4 regions of the Streptosporangium oxazolinicum genome follow, and region 3 is predicted to be linked to each of the others. Evidence: riboswitches for the same ligand, from Rfam matches in the RefSeq annotation. Region 3 holds a riboswitch; each other region holds the start of a gene.

Region 1 (5,114 bases), on a different contig from region 3:
AGGGGATGTGCTCGACAGCGGCGAAGGCCTTGACCCGCTCGTCCGGGTCGGGCAGGTAGGTGTCCAGCAGGGTCAGGTAGAACTGGACGTGCACCGCCTCCTCGAACAGCTGCCTGCTGAGATACAGGCGCGCCTCGGGGGCGTTGAGGTGCTGGTAGAGGTTGAGGACGAGGTTGTTGGCCACGATCGAGTCGCCGGTGGCGAAGAACGCCACGAGGCGGTTGATCAGGTGGCGCTCCTCGGGCGTCATCCTCGCCAGGTCCGCCAGGTCGGAGGTGAGGTCCACCTCCTCGACGGTCCAGGTGTTGCGGATCGCGGCCCGGTAGCGTTCGTAGAACTCGGGGTAGCGCATCGGCCGCAGGGTGAGGTCCATGCCGGGGTCGAGCAACATCGGGAAATGCCTTTCTGGGTGGTCACGGCGGGGCTTCCGAGGGACTGGGACGGCTACTGGCAGGCGTCGCAGTACTCGGGGTTCTCCAGGGAGCAGGCGACGGCCTCGGGGTCGAGGACGGCCCGCTCCACCGGCGCCGCCACGGTGGCCTGCGCGATCCGGGTGGCCGGGCGCGAGCGCAGGTAGTAGGTGGTCTTGAGGCCCGACTTCCAGGCGTAGGCGTACATCGAGGAGAGCTTGCCGATGGTCGGCGTGGCCATGAAGAGGTTCAGCGACTGCGACTGGTCGATGTACGGGGTGCGCGCGGCGGCCAGGTCGATGAGTGCCTTCTGCGGCAGCTCCCAGGCGGTCCGGTAGAGCGTCCTCAGGTCGGCGGGGATCTCGGGGATGTCCTGCACGGAGCCGTCGGCGCGCTTGATCGCGTCGCGGATCTGCGCGGTCCACAGGCCACGGGCCTGGAGGTCGCGGACGAGATAGCGGTTGACCTGGAGGAACTCCCCCGAGAGGGTCTCGCGCTTGAAGACGTTGGAGACCTGCGGCTCGATGCACTCGTAGCAGCCCGCGATGGAGGCGATCGTGGCCGTCGGCGCGATCGCGATCATCAGCGAGTTGCGCAGGCCGGTCCCGGCGATCCGCTCCCTGAGCTCCGCCCACTCCGCCGACCCCGCCGCCCCGTAGTGGTCGGGGTGCAGCACCCCGGCGGCGGCCCTCGTCTCCTCGTACGAGGGATGGCGGCCCCGCTCCACGGCCAGGTCGGAGGAGGTCCGGTAGGCGGCGAGCGCGATCTCCTCGGAGATCCTGGTGGACAGCTCCAGGGCGCGCGGCGAGTCGAACGGCAGCCGCAGCGTGAACAGCACGTCGGCCAGGCCCATCACGCCGAGCCCGATCGGGCGCCACCTGCGGTTGGCGGCCTCCGCCTCGGGGGTCGGGTAGAAGCCCAGGTCGATGGTGCGGTCGAGGAAGCGCACGGCGGTGCGGACGGTCGCGCGCAGCCGTGCCCAGTCGACCCCGTCCCCGGCCTCCGCCGACAGATGGGCGGCGAGGTTGATCGAGCCGAGGTTGCAGACGGCGGTCTCCGCGTCGCCGGTGACCTCCAGGATCTCGGTGCAGAGGTTGGACAGGTGGATGACGTTCTCCGGCCTGGCCGTCTGGTTGGAGGTCCGGTTCGCCGCGTCCTTGAAGGTCATCCAGCCGTTGCCGGTCTGGGCGAGCGTGCGCATCATCCGCCCGTACAGGGTGCGGGCCGGGATCTGCCGGGTGAAGCGGCCCTCGGCCTCGGCGGCCCGGTAGGCGTCGTCGAACGCGGCGCCGTACAGGTCGGTGAGGTGCGGGACCTCCTTGGGGTCGAACAGCGACCAGACGCCGTCGGCCTCGACCCGGCGCATGAACTCGTCGGGGATCCAGTTGGCCAGGTTCAGGTTGTGCGTGCGGCGGGCCTCCTCGCCGGTGTTGTCGCGCAGTTCCAGGAACTCCTCGACGTCGGCGTGCCAGGGCTCCAGGTAGACGCAGGCCGCGCCCTTGCGGCGGCCTCCCTGGTTGACCGCGGCGACGCTGGAGTCGAGCGTGCGCAGCCAGGGCACGATGCCGTTGGAGTGGCCGTTGGTGCCCCGGATCAGCGAGCCCCGCGAGCGGACCCTGGTCCAGGCGATCCCGATGCCCCCCGCGTACTTCGACAGCCGCGCGACCTGCCCGTAGCGCTCGTAGATGGACTCCAGTTCGTCGCGGGGCGAGTCGAGCAGGAAGCACGAGGAGAGCTGGGGCCTGCGGGAGCCGGAGTTGAACAGCGTGGGCGAGCTGGGCAGGTAGGACAGGGTGGCCATCAGCGCGTACAGCTCGGCGGCCTCCTCGACGGTCTCGGACAGGCCGCAGGCCACCCGGAGGAAGAAGTGCTGCGGGCGCTCCAGGACCTTGCGGGTTCGCGGGTGGCGCAGCAGGTAGCGGTCGTAGACGGTACGCAGCCCGAAGTACTCGAACCTGGCGTCGGCCTCCGGGTCGACGAGCGCGTCCAGGACCCCGGCGTGGGCGGCCACGAACTCCGCGAGCCCGTCCTGGATCAGCCCCGCCTCGTGGGTCGCGGCGACGGACTCGGAGAAGCGGCGGACGCCGTGCTCGGCGGCCTCGTCGGCGATCAGCTCGGCCAGCATCGCGGCGGCGACCCTGGAGTTCTCCGGATCGGTGATCACCCGGGCGGCCGCCTCGTCGATGGCCAGCCTGCGATCGTCCGCCGCGCTCCCGGTGTTTCCGGTGCTCCCGGTGCCCATCGTGGCCGCCGCCGCGTTCCCGGTGTTCCCGGTGTTCCCGGTGGTTCCGGCGCTCCCCGTGGTGGTCTCCGCCAATGCCTGTGTCACGTAGTGCCCCTCGCTCGCTCGAACTTCCCCGTACGGCTCCGCCGGAGGGGCACGCGTCCGCGAGCGATCCCGGGCACGCCGGATCGCCTCGTTCCGCGGGCCCTCCCACGAGGCCCTGGACAGTCACGTCACCGGCAGGTCTTCGGACTCACGGGCGCACCGCACATGCCTACCGGCCGTCGCTTCCCAGGCATGGTTCGCCCAGTGCTTGACTGACGGCTTTCGTTCCCGTTCACCGCTGCGGGGCAGTCACCGGAATCTCACCGGGTTCCCTCTTGCCTCGCCCCTCGCGGGGCGAACCAGCAACGAGCAGGATCCTACATCTAGGGGCGTCTGACGCAACTACCCCAACAGGTTGTGTCGGAGGACTTCAACAGCCCGAGCTCGTGGAGGACACCGCGGGTGCGTGCCGTCTCGGTGAAGAGCCACTGGCGAAACTCGTCGCCACTGAGATAGACCCGGCTCCAGCCGTGGGCAGCGCACAGGGAACGCCAGCGCGGCGCGGCGTCGATCCTGTCACACAGGTCGATCGCGGCGTCCCGGTCCCCCGGACTCATGTCCTTGGGGCCCAGCAGGCCGCACCAGTCGCTGTACTCCAGCCGGACGTCGACCTCCATGAGCGTCGGCGCGTCGATCCCGTCGATCCGGCCGCCGGAGGAGACCACCAGGGGCCGCAGACGGCCCGCCCTGATTTCAGGCCGCAGGGCGCGCGCCGATCCCAGCAGGGCCGCCACCCGGCCGACCTGGAGCGCCTCGGCGGCATCCTCGGGGGCGAGGTATCCGGCGTACTCCAGCAGCCGGGTGTCCACCCCGAGGCACTTGCCGATCATCCCGTAGAGCACGTGGTCGGAGCCGCCCTCCGCCCCGCCGCCGACCGTCAGCCCCGCCGGGTTCCCGCGCAGCCGCGCGGCGAAGTCCTCGAAGGTACGCAGGCGGGAGTCGGAGGGGACGACCAGGACCGCCCAGTCGCCGACCAGGCGGGCGATGGGGGTGGCGGCGTTCACCACGGCGGTGGTGTTGGCGATCTCCGCGGCGGCCACCATCGGCATCGCGGTGACGAGCAGCCTGCCTTCGCGCGCGAAGGGGCCGTGGAAGGCGCCGAACGCGTCGCGCGGGGCGGAGCCCAGGGCACCCCGCCGCTCGACGGCCATGGCGGTACGCGCCAGTCCCGACTGGACCAGGACGGTCGCCAGCCTGCCCGCGATCCCGTCCCAGCCGTGGCCGTCGGCGGTCGGTTCGAGGATGAACAGGCGCTTCACCGCCGGACCGGCACCGCCGCCCGCGTCACACCCCGCGGCGACCAGGACCCCCGCCGCCAGTGCGAAAAACCCCCTGCGGCGCATAAGCGCCCCTTCCCCCAGGAAACCCTCACACCAAAGGTTACTTCTTACTCACTTTCTGTGACGAAGCGGGGGTATGTGGAAATGTCGCCCGCACTCGGACATGAGTCATCGGACCGCGCGGGAGCCCGAAGAGCCCCCCGGTGCCCACAGCGCCCCCGGCAGGCCGGAGCGAGGCCGGGGCACCGGGGGCGCGGGGGCGAGAGGCAGGGGCTGAGGGTCAGGAGCTGCGGGGCCTCACTCCACCGTGACGCTCTTGGCCAGGTTCCTGGGCTTGTCGACGTCCCGTTCCAGCGCCACGGCGGCGTGGTAGGCGAAGAGCTGGAGCGGGATCGAGAGCAGGATCGGGTCCAGCTCGGTCTCGTTCTTGGGCACCACGACGCAGTCGTCGGCCAGCTTGGGGTCCGTCGTGCGGTGGCCCACCATGAGCACCCGGCCACCCCGGGCACGGATCTCGCCCAGCGTGGTGAGATTCTTGTCCAGCAGCTCGTCGTCGGGGACGATCGCCACCGTCGGCATGTCCGGGCCGATCAGCGCCAGCGGCCCGTGCTTGAGCTCGCTCGCCGGGTACGCCTCGGCGTGCACGTACGAGATCTCCTTGAGCTTCTGCGCGCCCTCGCGGGCCACCGGATAGCCCCTGACCCGGCCCACGAACATCATGCTCGGCGACTCGGCGTACTTGCCCGCCAGCTCCCTGATCTGCGGCTCCAGCGCCAGGATCTCCTTGATCTGGTCCGGCAGCCTGCGCAGGCCGTCGCAGATCCTGCGGCCGTCGGCGGGAGACAGGTCACGCACCCGGCCCAGGTGCAGCGCGAGCAGCGCGAAGGCCACGGCGGTCGAGGTGAACGCCTTGGTGCTCGCCACCGAGACCTCGGGGCCCGCGTGCAGGTAGACGCCGCCGTCGCACTCGCGGGCGATCGCGCTGCCCACGGTGTTGACGATGCCGAGCACCCTGCCGCCCTTGCGCTTGAGCTCCTGGACGGCGGCGAGGGTGTCGTAGGTCTCCCCCGACTGGCTGATCGCCACGTAGAGGGT
Region 2 (5,114 bases), on a different contig from region 3:
GTCGGCGAGCGGCCGCCAGCCCGCTTCGGTGTCGATCGGGCCGATTCCGAGTTCGAAGTAGCCGCTGATCGTGGAGATGTCGGCGACCGCCGACGACACCGTCGACGGTGCGGCGGGAAGCAGTCCGGGCGGGGCGGCGGTGAGCCGGGAGCGCGCCGTACGTATCCAGGTGGCGAGGTCGGGCAGGGTGGCGAACCGGTGGACGGTGCCGTCGTAGGCCGCCTCGTAGCCGTCGCCCGTCCATTCCACCGCCAGCTCGGCGGGCCCGTCGCCGGCCGTACGCCAGCCCTCCCTGGCCAGCGCCCGCTCCAGCAGCGGAACATGCAGCCCCTCGGCGAGGACGCGGACGGTGCCGCCGGTCCCGTTCCGGAGCACGAACATGCCGGAGGCCGCGTCGAAGGCCAGTTCGCCGCCGTCGAAGGAGGCGCCGATCACCTCGCGCAAGGTCAGCTCCTCCGGGGTGCCGGTGTGCAGGCGGCCCGCCGGGTCGATGAGCCACATCCGGTCGGCGACCCGCAGCGCGAGCTCCAGATCGTGGGTGGAGACCACGATGACCAGATTCTTTTCGCGGGCCAGGCTGCGTAGCAGGCCCATGAGCGCCACCCGGGAGGTGACGTCGAGGAAGGCGGTCGGCTCGTCCAGCAGGATCGCCGCCGGTTCCTGGGCCAGGGCGCGGGCGACGAGCACCCGCTGGCGCTCGCCGTCGGACAGCTCGGTCACCGCCCGGTCGGCCAGGTGGCCCGCGTTCACCGCGGCCAGCGCCCACGTGACGATCTCGTGGTCGCCGGGAGAGAGCCGCCCGGTGAATCCGGTGTGCGGGTGGCGGCCCAGCCCGGCCAGCTCGCGGGCGCTCAGCAGCGGCGGCAGGTCGCGTTCGGTGAGCACGACGGCCAGGCTCCTGGCGAGGTGGGCGGCGGGCAGGGTGCCGACGCCGACGCCGCCGACGAGCACCTGGCCGCCCAGCGCGGGCTGGAGCCCGGCCATGGTGCGCAGCAGCGTGGACTTTCCGGTGCCGTTCGGGCCGATCAGCACGGTCAGCTCGCCCGCCGGCGCCTCGGCGTCCAGGCCGTCGAGCACGCGACGCTCCCGATGCCCCCGCCGTGCGGGGTATCCGGCGTGCAGTCCGCGCAGTTCCAGGCTCATGTTCACACCGCCAGTCCGGTCCGGGCCGCGCGGCTGCGCAGCAGTACGGCGATCACCACGGGCGCGCCCAGGATGGTGGTCACGGCGTTCAACGGCAGCACGACCCCGCTGCCCGGCGCCTGGGTGGCCACACAACACGCCAGCGCCACGGCGGCGCCCAGCAGGACGGCCGCGGGCATGAGCACCCGATGGTCGGCGGTGCCCAGCAGCAGCCGGGCCACGTGCGGCACCGCCAGGCCGAGGAAGGCGATCGGCCCGCAGTAGGCGGTCACCGCCCCGGCCAGCACCGAGGAGGTCAGCAGGGTCAGCGTACGCACCGCCCGGACCCGTACACCCATCGTGCGGGCGTAGTTCTCGCCCAGCAGCAGCGCGTTGAGCGGTTTGACCCCGGCCAGCGCACCCGCCAGTGCGGCCACGCAGACCGGCGCGAACACCCCGAGGTCTCCCCAGGTGGTGCCGGCGAAGCTGCCCAGCCCCCACATGATGAACTGCTGGGCTCGTTGCGGGTCGGTGTAGACCAGCAGCAAGGTGATCAACGAGACGGCGGCCGACCCCACCATCACGCCGATGATCAGCAGCGTCACCACCGACCGGACCCGCCGCGACAGCACCAGCACCAGCCCGAGCACCGTGGCGGCGCCGGCCGAGGCGGCCACCACCACGCCCGCGCGGCCCAGGCCCGCGACGCCCGCGGTGAACGCGCCGGCCGCGCCACCCCACCCGATGATCACCAGGGCGACGCCCAGGCTCGCGCCCGAGCTCACCCCCAGGATGTACGGCTCGGCCAGCGGGTTGCGAAACAGGGTCTGCAGCTGCACGCCGGAGACCGACAGGGCGGCTCCGGCCAGGGCCGCGGTGATGGCGCGCGGCAGTCGCACCGTCCAGATGATCTCCTGAACCCCGGGGTCCGCGCCGCTGTCACGCACCAGCGCGAGCAGTGCCTGGTTCAGCGGGATCAGGGTCGAGCCGAGCAGGACCGCCAGCGCGAACGTCAGCGGCACCGTGACCCCCATGGCGGCCAGGACAACGCCCCGGCGGCGCCGGGACGCCACCGGAACGTCGGCCGGAGCCGTCACCTGATCAGCCGCTGGTAGAAGGTGAAGGCGTGCTCCGGTGCGAGGTCGGAGTGCAAGATCGCGACCAGGTCGGCCAGGATCAGGTCCGGGTGGCCGACGCCGCGCTCGAAGAAGTCGTTGCCGCCCCCGGGGCCGAGCGTCCTGTTCGCCGACCAGACGCTCCCGGCCTCGAACGCGCCGAACTTGGCGTAACGCGGGTCGGCCTTCTCCACATCGGTCAGGCTCCTCCACTCGTTCACGGTGGCCAGCCACACCTTGGCGTCCCTGGCCTTGGACAGCACGGCCTCCAGGTCCAGGGTGGTGCTGCCGGATCCCGGCGTGTCCGCCCACGGGTAGGTGCCGCCCGCGTCCTTGATCAGCCCCGCGACGTAGCTGCCGCCGTTGGGCACCGACCACTGCCCCTCGTACATCTGGCCCGGCAGCACGGTGACCGGCGCGGCCGCCTTGGCCTTGGCGGCCAGGGCGGTGTAGTCGGCCTCGACCTTGCCGAACACCTCGGCGGCCCTGGCCTCGGTACCGGTCAGCGCGGCCATCACCTTGATCCACTCGGCGCGGCCCAGTGCGGTGGACTCCAGCCATTCGGCGTTGGCCACCACCTTGATCCCGGCCTGGCGCAGTGGTCCGTAGGACTTGTCCTCGGTGCCGCCGCTCATCAGCACGTCCGGTTTGGCGGCGATCACCTTCTCGGTGTCGACCTCCTGCCCCTTGGCGTACTCGGTGATCTTCCCTGCCTTCACCTGGGCCAGCACCTGGGCGGAGGTGATGTACCCGGCCGAGGAGACGCCGGTGAGCCGCTCCAGCACGCCCAGGTCGGTGACGAACGGCAGGTGGGTCGTCGAGGCGGAGAACAATCGCTCGATCGGGGTCTCGACGGTGACGGCCCCGGCCAGTTCGCCGGTGAGCGCGGGAGCGGGGGTACCGCACCGCACCAGCACGTAGGTCTCCGGTTTGGCGCCGGGGGCGGGCTGTTTGACGGTGAGGACCTGATAGTTGTTGGCATAGGTCAGGGTGAAGTTCGTCGCGTGCCCCACCTGCTGCTTGACCGGGAAGTAGTCGCGGCCCGCGTCGAAGGCGGTGACGCAGCGGCCCTCTGCCGCCGGAGCCGCGTCCGGGGCCGCGGGCGGAGTCGCGTCCGGGGCGCCACAGGCGGCGACAGCGAGTAAGGACGCGAGCAGTGCTGCGGTGACCGGGCGGGGGATGGCCATGCGTGCTCCTGACGGCGGGCCGCGGACGCCGTTCCTCGACGGCCTCCGCGACAAGTGGGAGGCCGGGTCGACCAGGAGAGTCCAGCACGCCGAGCACGCCCAGGGCCGGCAGGCCGAGGTCCAGGCATGGCGATCACCGTTCCTCCCTTGGGGAGATCCGCCCCAATTTCTGCGAGGAGGCGACCGCGTGAGTCTCCTGGCTCTCGGGTCGAGGCTCGTCCCGGCCTTCCCACCCGTTATCCGGGCAGTGGCTTCGTCGGGATTCGCTCGCCGATCACAGTGGCGGGACCGCGCCGGATTCACACCGGCTTCCTCAGTCCGCGCTCGCCTACGCCGACCATGCTCGCACACCACTCATCAACGACAAAGCGCGCGCCACCCATCAGACCCGGTACGCCTCCTCGCGTTCGACAGGTGCGCCGACGGGTACCCCGTGGAGTACCTGGGCGAGGACCTCCGCCCCCCCGGACCACGCGAGGTCCGGGCCTGTTGAAGTACGCCGGACCGTCCAGCACCCACACCTGGCCCGCGCGGACCGCCGGCAGGCCGGCCCAGCCCGGCAGGCGGGTCAGCAAAGGCCACTCCGCTCGGGTCCGCTCGGGCGGAAAGCCGCAGGGCATCATGTACCGCTCTTCGCGTACGCCCGGTCAGCACCACCTCGCATGCTTGCCGGAACACCGTTGCGGCCAGGCCCACCCTTAGTTAGGGTACCCTTTGTTACCCCCTATAACAAAGGAGCCCGGACAGTGGCGTCGACAGCCCGCAGTGGTGGGCGTACTCCCCGTATCGGCACGCGGGACATCGTCCGGGCCGGTCGCGCGCTGGGCATGAGCGAACTGAGCGTGAAGGCGGTCGCCGCCGAACTCGGGGTCACCGCGGCGGCGTTGTACCGTCACGTCGACGGGCGGTGGGGCCTGGAGCGGCTGGTGGGAGAGAGCATCCTCGCCGATCTGGTGCTCCACGACGACCCTCGACACGGCCTTGAACCGCACCTGCTGTCGTTCGCGTCGCAACTCCGGGCGTTCACCCTCGATCACCCCGGAATGGCCCGTTACCTGCAGGTGCTGTTCCCGCGAGGCGAGGCCGGGCGGCAAGTGCTGAGCGCCGAGGTCGAGGCCCTGATACGGCGCGGCTACACCCCGGAGGGAGCCGTGGTGGTCAGCGGCGCGGTCGCGTCGCTGACGATCGCGATGGCGGCCTCGGAGGAATACGGCGTCGCGATGGAGCGAGAGGACGCGGGCGGCCTCGACCGGGAGCGCCGGGCCGCGACCGCCGGTGTCGAACTCGACGAAGGGCTCGGCGCCGCCCACGCCGTGCTCCCGCAGATGGGACGCCCCGAATACGTACGGCTGGTGCTGACCGGCGCGATCCGGGGGGTGCTCGGCGTCGCCCCGCCCGGCCGCCCCGTCGCCGACGTCATCGCCGACCTCGCCACCACACAGAAGGAGTTGTGAATGGCCAGGCGTGGATTCACGGGTGTGGTGATGCGGGGCTACGGCGCCCGCGATCACCAGGCCACCGTCGTGGGCACGGAGACGCTGGCCCCGCACTTCGTGCGGGTGCGGCTGAACTCGCCGACCCTGTTCCAGGACGCGATCGCCGTGCCCACGGCGTGGTTGCGGTTCTGGTTCCCCGACCCCGACGGCGGTGACGCCGAGCACCAGCGGGCGTACACGATCTCCTGGGCGGA
Region 3 (5,114 bases):
CCACACCACGAAAGGAGCTGTCATGTCCGTCCCCGTCGTCATCGTCTCAGGACTGCATCCCGAACCGCGCTCAGCCCTCGTCGACCGCCTGCTCACCGACCACCCCGGATCGATGGCGATCCACCACGACCTGCGAGAGGTGAGCACCGGACGCGTGGAACGCGTCGTACGCGACGCGTCGGGGACACTGGACCTACAGGAGGTACGCCTCGCACACGGCTGCGTCACCTGCACCGTGCGCGAAGACCTCATCCCAGAACTCCTCGCACGAGCGCACTCGACGCCACTGCTCATCGTGGAACTGTGGGACTCGGTCGAACCCCGCACCGTCGCCGAAGCCCTCGCCTGGCACGAGGACACCGTGCACCGCCTGCGCCTGACCGGCGTACTGACCGCCCTGGACGCGGCACGCACGACCGACGACATCAGCTGCGACGACACCCTCGCCGCCCACGGCAAACACGCGGCGGCCGGCGACACACGCCACCTGGCCGAGGTGCTCACCCGCCAGATCGAATACGCCACCGCCCTCATCGTGTCCGGCACGGACGAGGAGGACATCGAACTCACCCTGGCCGTACTCGGCCACCTCGCCCCCACCACCCCGGCCGCACCCCCCGACCGCACCCTGCCCACGGTCACCGGCACGAGAATCGACGTGGAAATGCTCGGAGCCCGCGTCGACCCGGCCACCGCCCAACTACCCTGCGACGCGCAAACCGGGGAGATCTCCACCGTCGTCTGGCACCGGCTACGCCCCCTGCACCCCCAACGACTGTTCGACGCCGTCGACGAACTCGTCACCGAAACCGTCCGCAGCCGCGGCCGATTCTGGCTGGCCAACCGGCACGAACGCCTGCTCGCCTGGGACGCCGTCGCCGGAGTCATCACCATCGAGGACGCCGGCCCCTGGCTGGTCACCCTGCCCGAAGCCGCCTGGGAGACACAAAGCCCCGCCCGCCGCATGGCCGCCACCCTCGACTGGACTCCCCAACTCGGCGACCGCGTCCAGCACCTCGTCTTCACCGGCCCCGACCTCGACCGCGACCGCATCCACCGCCTACTGGACTCCTGCCTGCTCACCGAGACCGAAACCCTGGCAGGCTCCGACATCTGGGCCACATACCCCGACCCGTTCGCCTTCGTCCTCGACCTCGACCTGAAGGAGACCTCCGCGTGAAACCCCGCCGCACCCCCCGCAAGAAGACCAATCCGCTACACGGCGTGAGCCACATCGACTACAAGGACACCACCCTGCTCCGCGCCTTCATCTCCGACCGCGGCAAAATCCGCGGACGCCGCGTCACCGGAGTCACCGTCCAGCAACAACGCCAACTGGCCACCGCGATCAAAAACGCCCGCGAAATGGCCCTGCTCCCCTACGCCTCCACCCCACGACCCCGCTGACCAGGCGAGAAAACACACCGAATGGACAACACCCCGGGAGCGAGCCGTAACGGCGTGCCGTACGAAACCCGCGACGACGACACCGCAGGGACCAGACCACGACCCGCCCCCGCGGCGTACGACCAACCCACCCTTCCCCCAAGCGAGACAGACGGACTCGACGGCCCGCACGCCGCACCCGGCGCGAAACCGCCATCCGTACGCGCTCGAACAGAACCGGACACGTCACGGACTCCGATACGGTCATGGAATGAAGCCGTCGCCTTCCCCCTCACGGCGTCGTCGCGCTGCCGTCCACCGAGAAACAAGCGGGAGAGAACCGTCGGCCACACCCATCCTCGACTGGCAGCATCCCCGGGTGCTGGAGCTGGCGACCGAAGCCCGGCGTAAAGACACCTCGACGGATCGGGATCTCCTGATCACGGCCCACCGGCTCATCACCGCGCGAATACGCCCGGTGTATGCCATGAACGACACCCAGCCGGTCTCCAGAACGCTTCTCCTGGAGCGCGGATCGTGCAGCCAGCGACTGGCGGCGCTGGAAGCGGTAGGACGGGCCCACGGAATCGCCAGCCGGGTCAGGGGATTACTGGTGAGCGGACGCTTCTGGCACCCTCGCTTTCCCCGGCTACGAGCATTGGTCCCGCGCCAGGTGGTGCTCGCCTGGCCGGAGTTCCTGCTCGACGGTGAATGGGTGACCGTCTCCGAGTTGTACGGCGAGCTGAACACGCTGCGGAGGAAGGAGGGATTCACCAACATCGGTGCTGAGACGCTCTTCGACGCGGTGGCCCGCACCGCCGTCGATTGGGACGGCATCACCGGCTCATCATGTGACCTGTCCAACTACGTGCTAGCCGACCTGGGATATTTCAGCTCCCGCGATGCCTTGTTCCGGGCGCACGGCCAGACATTGTGCACGCCGGTCCGCATCACCGCCGACCTCGTCATGGGGCGCCGGTCGGCTTGAGACGCGAGCCTCGACCACATCCCGCACGGCCCCGCCGGAAGCCAACCCCCGACCGTCCCGGAGAAGCCACCATGACCCCGCCCGAGAACATCACAACCTGGCACGACGCCCGCTACGACCTGCCCGTCAGCCGGCAACTGGAGCGCTACAACGAGCTGGCCGCCCGAAACGCGTCAGCCCGCGCCCGCGCGGAACTGATGGCCCGGGGAACCTACGACCCCACCCGGCACGGAACCGAAGACCGGCCCCCGCTCACCGTCGCCGAACACCTCGAACTGCTGGCACTGGCCGAGAGCATCGCACGCACCGTACGCCACCCCGCCAACATCCACCACGCACTGCTGGCCGGAGCCACCTGGGCCGACATCGCCCTCGCCCTCGACTCCGACGCCACCACCCTGCGGCAGGACTACCGGCAGTGGGCCGACGACCAGCACGACCTCAACCAGCACCACCCCACCCTCGGCATGACCGCCGACGAGCACACCGCCGCGATCGCCAGAACCACCCAAGACCATCCATGACCACCCGCTCACCCCGAAGGTAGCTCATCAAGACCCTCCGGGCTGCCGCAAAGCCGCAGCCCACTGCCGGTGACGGGTCCCGGAATCGACGAGAACACAGTCACCACACTTGCCGCCCCCGGGCAGACGGTAGAACAGACAGCAGGTACGCCGAACGAAGAACGGCTGCCCGGGAACGGGTTCGACCAGATCACCGCCACCCCGCAACACTCCCAGCGCGAGCAGCTCACGCCCAAGCGCGATAGCCCGAACGGCGAATCCGGGGCACCGGTCGACGACGGTCCGAACCGTTCCGGCCAGCGCGGAGGCGGCATTACCCCACAACAGCCCAGGGGCAATCCCCACGACCTCCCGTACGGACCACGCCAACGGCTCCAGCACCTCGGTCAGCACACCGCGATACAACGGTTCGGCGACCCCGGCGGGATCAAGGATCCGCCGACCGGTCGGACGCTCGGCCCGCAGCGGCAACGGCCCGCCGGACACCTCCCGCCAGTGAACAGACGCCAGGTCCAAGAGCAGATCATGCGTTACCACCGCACCGACGACAGGTGACCACAGGCGAGCGGCAAGCCCCTGAAACAGGATCGAGGCCGCCACCCTCGGCTCGTCGGTCCCCAGACGTCCGGCGACATCGATGATCCGCCGCCGCAGGAGCCCGGAATCGGCCGCCAGATCAATGAGCGGTCGCCAGCCCACCTCGATCGGACCGACCTCGAGCTCGAAGTAACCACTGATCGCGGAAACATCGGCGACCGCGGCCGACACCTCCGACGGTGATGCGGGAAGCAGCCCCGGCCAGGCGACAGAAGCCACGTCGTCGGCGCGTCCGGAGCCGGTGGGCCGGGGGCCAGGCATGGCGATCACCGTTCCTCCCTTGGGGAGATCCGCCCCAATTTCTGCGAGGAGGCGACCGCGTGAGTCTCCTGGCTCTCGGGTCAACGCTCCTCCCGGCCTTCCCACCCGTTATCCGGGCAGTGGCTTCGTCGGGATTCGCTCGCCGATCACAGTGGCGGGACCGCGCCGGATTCACACCGGCTTCCTCAGTCCGCCGTCGCCTACGCCAACCATGCTCGCACAACCACCATCAACGACAAAGCAGACCTCGGCTTCGCCGCGCCTGCGAAAACCCTGCGGAAGCCGTGACGATCGACATGACCGGCCGGGCGACCCACCGGAGCCGTGACCGGCCCTGAAGATCCCCCGCACCTCGCGCTGAGCCCCATCACCCCCGGAAGTTTGGGCTGTGAGCCCAGTCCCCTCCCGGGCCCCGTTGAATCGGCCTGGCGAACCAATGACGAAGCCACGAAGCTCACGACGGAGAGGAACCCATGCGTGTCACCAACCACACCGGGCGAACGGCACCGATCACCGGCGACGGCGTGATCGACATCGAGAAGACCGACGGTGTTGCTCGTAGGTGATGGTTTTGTGGTTTGCGTTTAAATGATCTTGAATCTGGTCGGGCGCCTTTACAATGTAGATTTATTTCGCGGCCCGGTCCGGACCGCCGATCGGCCAGATGGTCCGGACCGGGCCCTTCGCGGTGACCGCGTCCCGGGGTGGGACCCGCACGGACACGCCGACTGACTCCCGCGAGCCGCCGTGCCCCTACTCGAAGAGGGACGGGTCTCCGGTGCCCCGGCGGAGAATCTCGGGCTCGTCCTGCGAGAAGTCGACGACCGTCGTCGGGACGGCGCCGCACTCACCGGCGTCGATGACGGCGTCCACCACGTGATCGAGCCTCTCCTTGATCTCCCAGCCCTGCGTCAGGGGCTCGGCCTCGTCGGGCAGTAGCAGGGTGCTCGACACCAGCGGTTCGCCGAGCTCGGCCAGCAGCGCCTGTGTGACGACATGGTCGGGGATCCGGACACCGACCGTCTTCTTCCGGGGGTGCAGCAACCGCCGCGGCACCTCCTTGGTCGCGGGCAGGATGAAGGTGTAGCCGCCGGGGGTCGCCGCCTTGACCGAGCGGAACAGCGCATTGCTCACATGCACGAACTGCCCAAACTGGGCAAAGTCTCTACAGACCAGGGTGAAGTGATGATCACTGCCGAGGTCGCGGATCTCTCTGATCCGGTCGATGCCTTCCTTGTTTCCCAGCCGACACCCCAGCGCGTAGCCCGAGTCCGTTGGATACGCGATCAGCCCGTCCGTACGCAGAATCTCGACCACCTGGCCGATCAGCCGGGGTTGGGGAGTGTCCGGATGCACAT
Region 4 (5,114 bases), on a different contig from region 3:
AAGGCGTCGGGGTCGGCCTCGAAGGCCAGGCGGCGCCGGACCACGTCCACCCGCTGGGACGGTTCCCGCGAGGCCCGGACCTCCACGGTCAGCCCGAAGCGGTCGAGCAGCTGCGGGCGCAGTTCCCCCTCCTCGGGGTTCATCGTCCCGACCAGCAGGAACCGGGCGGCGTGCCGGACCGACACCCCCTCGCGCTCGACGTAGCAGGTGCCGAGGGCGGCGGCGTCGAGCAGCAGGTCCACCAGGTGATCGTGGAGAAGGTTGACCTCGTCGACGTACAGGACGCCCCGGTGGGCACCCGCCAGGAGGCCGGGTTCGAAGGATTTCACGCCCTCGGTGAGGGCTCGCTCGATGTCGAGGGAGCCGACGAGGCGGTCCTCGGAGGCGCCGACGGGCAACTCGACCAGTCGCGCGGGCCGCACCGCGCCGCCCCGGTCACCACCGGGCGGAGCCACGGCAGCCTGAGCCACGGCAGCCTGAGCCGCGTCAGCCTGGACCGCACCGGAGCGAGCCTCCCCGGGCCGAGCCGGGGGTTCCGTACGGGCCTCGTGCGGCCCGTCGGGGCAGCCGGGGTCGGGGGCGGCGGGGTCGCAGGAGAAGCGGCAGCCGGTCACCACCTCGACGGGCGGCAGGAGCGCGGCCAGCGCCCGGACGACCGTGGACTTGGCGGTGCCCTTCTCCCCCCTGACCAGCACTCCCCCGACCCGGGGGGAGACCGCGTTGAGGATCAGCGCGAGTTTCAGGTCCTCCAGCCCCACGATCGCGGTGAAGGGATAGCGGGAGTCACGCACCTTCGGGATCTCCTTCGTCAAGTCGTCGGGCCGTCACGTCGGTGGAGCCGTCAGGGGGAGTAGCTGAGCCGCCAGCGCCCGCCGCGCCCGGTGAGCCTCACCTGGGCCAGTGGCGCGACGTCGACGCGCCAGAACGCCTGGGCGGGGGCGCCGAGGGCGTGGACGACCGCGGCGCGGATGATCGCCGGGTGGGTGACCGCGACGGCCCTGCCGGGGGCGCGGGCGGCGAGCCAGCCGGACACCCTGGCGAGGAGCGCGGTGACCGGTTCCCCGCCGTGGGGCGCCGCGCCGGGGTCGCCGAGCCAGGACGCGAGCGCCTCGGGTTCGGCGGCCTCGACCTCGCCGAGCGTCATGCCGCTCCAGCGGCCGTAGTCGCAGTCGGCCAGCAGCGGGTCGTGCTCGGCCCGCAGGCCGAGTGCCGCCGCCGTCTGGACGCAGCGCAACTCGGCCGGGCAGGCCGCGGGACCCGGGGCGAGGTCCCGCGCCATCCCCTCGGCCCGGCGCAGGCCGCGTTCGTCGAGCGGTTCGTCGCCCGGGAACGCGGCCCGCGCCGTCGCCGAGGTGGAGGCGTGGCAGACCAGGAGCAGGCGGGTGACCCCCGAGGGGGTCGTCACACCGGGCCGCGCCTGCGGGCGGCGAAGGCGAACAGCGCGCCGACACCGGCCCAGAAGACCACCTGGGTCCCTATGGAGGCGACCCTGAAGTCCCACAGGAGGTCGGCGGGGAAGCCCTGGGGCACCTCCGAGATCTCCGGCAGGAGGATCCAGGCCGCGACGACGGGGATCAGCACGGCGGCGCCCGCCGACAGCCAGCGCACCCACGGTTCGCTCCGCGAGGCGTAGCGGTGGGCGGCGACCCCGGCGGCGACGGCGAGGATCCCGATGACCACGGCGACCAGGTAGAGCACGGTGCGCTGGTTGATGGTCTCCGGATCACCGACAGCCGGTGGGTTGGCGGGATATTTCACGAAAGGGATGAGGACGACGGCGGTGAACGCGGCGGCGGCGAGGGTGACCGCGAGCACCGGTTCCGAGCGGGGTCCCGCCCGCCCGCGTACGGCCGCGTAGACGAGGGAGAACAGGCCCCCGACCGCCAGGCCGTACAGGCCGAGGGCGAGGAAGAGCCCGAAGCGCTGCCCGTCCCTGCTGACCAGGGCCTCCTCCTCGTCGTGGGAGTGGGCCGCGGTGCCGGTGTCGTCGTGCGTCTCGGCCGGGGCGGCGGCCGCGGCCGCCTCCTCCAGCGCGATGGCCTGGTCGATGCGCGGTTCGCCGACGGTGTAGGCGAAGACGGCCGCGAGCAGCCCTGCGAGCAGTCCGACGACGAGGCCCCGGACGATGAGTTTGGTGATCACCTGTGGCTCAGTGACACGGCACGCCGAGCAGGTGACGCCCGTCGTGCATGAGTTCGTGCAGGTAGTTTCCCGCCTGGGAGATCGCTCCCTGGTCGAAGGTGACCAGGTAGGCGAGGAGCAGCAGCACCGGTACGGCGAGCAGCCAGCGGGTGAGCGAGGGCCATGGGATGGGCTGGGCGTGCGGTGCCGAGATCTGGCTCACGGCCACCTCCTCCGGGATTGACGCGTCCCTTTTCGTAGGTCGGTGGCGGTCGAGTGTGACCTGGCTCCCGGCCCTCGCGGGCCGGTTACAGTGGCGCGACCGCACCGGAATCTCACCGGATTTCCCTCGCACCGCCACAAAACATCCGGAACGTACCCCGGTTCTCCGTCCCCCGTCAATCCGGCTGTCCGGTTCGCGGGGATCCGGCGAGCCCGGGTACGCCGAGGGGGGAGGCTGCCCGGCCGGGCCGCCTCCCCCCTCTCAGGCGGTCACTGCTCGCCGGTCAGCGCCGTCACCAGCTCCGCGGCGGTACGGCAGCGGTCGAACAGCTCGCCCACGTGGGCCTTGGTGCCGCGCAGCGGCTCAAGGGTGGGGACGCGCTGCAGCGACTCGCGGCCGGGGATGTCGAAGATGACCGAGTCCCAGGAGGCCGCGGCCACCGACTCGCTGTACTGGCTCAGGCAACGGCCGCGGAAGTAGGCACGGGTGTCGCTGGGCGGCACCTCGATGGCCCGCTGGACCTCTTCCTCGGTGACCAGGCGCTGCATGCGGCCCCGGGCCACCAGCCGGTTGTAGAGCCCCCGCTCGGGACGGATGTCGGAGTACTGGAGATCGACGAGTTGCAGGCGCGGGTGCGACCAGGGAAGGCCGTCACGGGTGCGGTAACCCTCCAGGAGCTCCAGCTTGGCCACCCAGTCGAGCTCCCCGGACAGCTGCATCGGGTCTTCCGCCAGGCGGGTGAGGACCGACTCCCAGCGCTCCAGGATGTCCTTGGTGGGCTCGTCCAGGCCGTTGGCGCTGCGCTCCTCGGCGTACTTGCGCGCGAGCTCCAGGTATTCCATTTGGAGCTGCACGGCCGTCAGCCTGCGGCCGTCGCGCATGGCGATCTCGTACTTGAGCGTGGGGTCGTGCGAGACCGCGCGCAGGGCCTGGACGGGGTTGTCCACCGCGAGGTCGCGGGTGAAGTAACCGTCCTCGATCATGGCCAGGACGAGCGCGGTGGATCCCAGCTTCAGGTAGGTCGAGATCTCCGACATGTTGGCGTCGCCGATGATGACGTGCAGGCGGCGGTATTTCTCCGGGTCGGCGTGCGGCTCGTCCCGGGTGTTGATGATCGGCCGCTTGAGCGTCGTCTCCAGGCCCACCTCGACCTCGAAGAAGTCGGCCCGCTGGCTGATCTGGAAGCCCTCGCCCCGGGAGTCCTGGCCGATGCCGACCTTGCCCGCGCCGGTGACGACCTGCCGGGAGACGAAGAACGGCGTCAGGTGCCTGACGATGTCGGCGAACGAGGTGGCCCGGCGCATCAGGTAGTTCTCGTGGCAGCCGTAGGAGGCGCCCTTGTTGTCGGTGTTGTTCTTGTAGAGCTGGATCGGGGCGTTGGCCGGCATCGCCGAGGCGCGGACCGCCGCGTCGTGCATCACCCGCTCGCCCGCCTTGTCCCAGATCACCGCCGCCCGAGGATTGGTGCACTCGGGCGTGGAGTATTCGGGATGGGCGTGGTCCACGTACAGCCGGGCCCCGTTGGTGAGGATCACGTTCGCCAGGCCGAGGTCCTCGTCGGTCAGCTGGCTCTGGTCGGCCACCTCCCGCGCGAGGTCGAACCCCCGTGCGTCCCGCAGCGGGTTCTCCTCCTCGAAGTCCCATCGCGCGCGCCGTACCCTGGCGGCCGAGGCCGCCAGGTAGGCGTTCACGACCTGAGAGGAGGTCACCATCGCGTTGGCCCCCGGCTGTCCGGGCACGGAGATGCCGTATTCGGTCTCGATGCCCATCACCCGCCGTACCGTCATGCGCACCCTCTGTTCGTCAGGGACTGTTTCTCTCCGTGGTATCTATTCCCGACCCTAGACCCTTCACTATGCCCGGTGGTCGGACAGTTATGGCACCGAAGCCTTTTCGCCCGTTGCGAGGGGAAACGGGGAGAGCGCGGGGAGCTGTGACGGAGACGGGGATTCGGCCCTTCCACGCCTCCTGGATTTGACGAACTCCTGAAGCGGGCGCTCGGCCACCCGGTACACCAGGTAGGAGAACGCCATCGCGGCCAGCAGGGTGACCAGGGCGGTCAGCGGGGGCGGCAGCGTGTCCCGCAGGGCGGGGACGATCAGGACCGCGGCCGGGGTGTGGAACAGGTAGAGCGGGTAGGTGAGCGCCCCCAGGACGACCAGGCCGCGCCAGCGCAGCCACCCCAGCCAGCCCAGCGCCACCATCGCCATGAGCGCGTAGAAACCGATCACCGTGGCGACCACGGCCCACTCGGGCACCGGCATCGCGGCGTAGCCGACGTTCTCGACGCGCCCGGCCACCCGGTCGATCGCCGCGCTGACGGCCAGGCCGCCGCTGATCCCGGCCAGGCACCACAGGACGAGCCTGGGGCCGAATCTCGTCATCAGGAAGAACGCCATGCCGCCGACGAAGTACGCCGCGTACTTGGGCATGACCACGAGATCGACCCACGCCTCGTCGCTCCCGGCGAAGAACCCGGCCGCCAGCAGCCAGAGCCCCATGAAGACCAGGCAGCGGGTGAGCGTCACCCCGATGATCACCAGGATCGAGATCAGCACGTAGAAGCGGAGCTCCACCCAGAGCGACCAGTAGACGCCGTTGGCGTCATAGACCCCGAGGGCTCGCTGGAGCATCGTGAGGTTGATCCCGTACTCGCCGAGGCTGAGCTTGGGGTCCAGGGCCGTGGCGGCGGTCAGCCCGTAGACCGCGGCGGTGACGGCCACGCTGACCCAGTAGGCGGGATAGAGCCGCACCAGCCGGGAGAGGGCGA

The links. Region 3 has a riboswitch for cobalamin ahead of ABD817_RS21170 ((2Fe-2S)-binding protein). Riboswitches for the same ligand answer to the same signal wherever they lie in the genome.
Region 1: another riboswitch for cobalamin. It lies ahead of ABD817_RS15535 (ribonucleoside-diphosphate reductase subunit alpha); the one in region 3 lies ahead of ABD817_RS21170 ((2Fe-2S)-binding protein).
Region 2: another riboswitch for cobalamin. It lies ahead of ABD817_RS36200 (ABC transporter substrate-binding protein); the one in region 3 lies ahead of ABD817_RS21170 ((2Fe-2S)-binding protein).
Region 4: another riboswitch for cobalamin. It lies ahead of ABD817_RS27190 (CbtB domain-containing protein); the one in region 3 lies ahead of ABD817_RS21170 ((2Fe-2S)-binding protein).

What each region holds. Positions count from the first base shown of each region.
Region 1 covers NZ_BAABAQ010000005.1:5,886-10,999, reverse strand. Annotated here, with positions in the region: gene ABD817_RS15540 (ribonucleotide-diphosphate reductase subunit beta) at 1-391, opposite strand, end outside; gene ABD817_RS15535 (ribonucleoside-diphosphate reductase subunit alpha) at 445-2,739, opposite strand; cobalamin riboswitch at 2,856-3,058, opposite strand; gene ABD817_RS15530 (tripartite tricarboxylate transporter substrate-binding protein) at 3,063-4,082, opposite strand; gene glmS (glutamine--fructose-6-phosphate transaminase (isomerizing)) at 4,317-5,114, opposite strand, start outside.
Region 2 covers NZ_BAABAQ010000019.1:16,453-21,566, forward strand. Annotated here, with positions in the region: gene ABD817_RS36190 (ATP-binding cassette domain-containing protein) at 1-1,143, opposite strand, end outside; gene ABD817_RS36195 (FecCD family ABC transporter permease) at 1,146-2,156, opposite strand; gene ABD817_RS36200 (ABC transporter substrate-binding protein) at 2,216-3,424, opposite strand; cobalamin riboswitch at 3,594-3,792, opposite strand; gene ABD817_RS36205 (TetR/AcrR family transcriptional regulator) at 4,171-4,878, shown strand; gene ABD817_RS36210 (ABC transporter ATP-binding protein/permease) at 4,879-5,114, shown strand, end outside.
Region 3 covers NZ_BAABAQ010000007.1:371,482-376,595, reverse strand. Annotated here, with positions in the region: gene ABD817_RS21190 (CobW family GTP-binding protein) at 23-1,180, shown strand; gene rpsR (30S ribosomal protein S18) at 1,177-1,407, shown strand; gene ABD817_RS21180 (transglutaminase domain-containing protein) at 1,658-2,374, shown strand; gene ABD817_RS21175 (hypothetical protein) at 2,446-2,898, shown strand; gene ABD817_RS21170 ((2Fe-2S)-binding protein) at 2,926-3,756, opposite strand; cobalamin riboswitch at 3,801-3,983, opposite strand; gene ABD817_RS21165 (L-threonylcarbamoyladenylate synthase) at 4,510-5,114, opposite strand, start outside.
Region 4 covers NZ_BAABAQ010000011.1:204,932-210,045, reverse strand. Annotated here, with positions in the region: gene ABD817_RS27205 (magnesium chelatase subunit D family protein) at 1-791, opposite strand, end outside; gene ABD817_RS27200 (histidine phosphatase family protein) at 842-1,405, opposite strand; gene ABD817_RS27195 (CbtA family protein) at 1,402-2,142, opposite strand; gene ABD817_RS27190 (CbtB domain-containing protein) at 2,150-2,344, opposite strand; adenosylcobalamin (AdoCbl) riboswitch at 2,362-2,495, opposite strand; gene dop (depupylase/deamidase Dop) at 2,614-4,131, opposite strand; gene ABD817_RS27180 (acyltransferase family protein) at 4,219-5,114, opposite strand, start outside.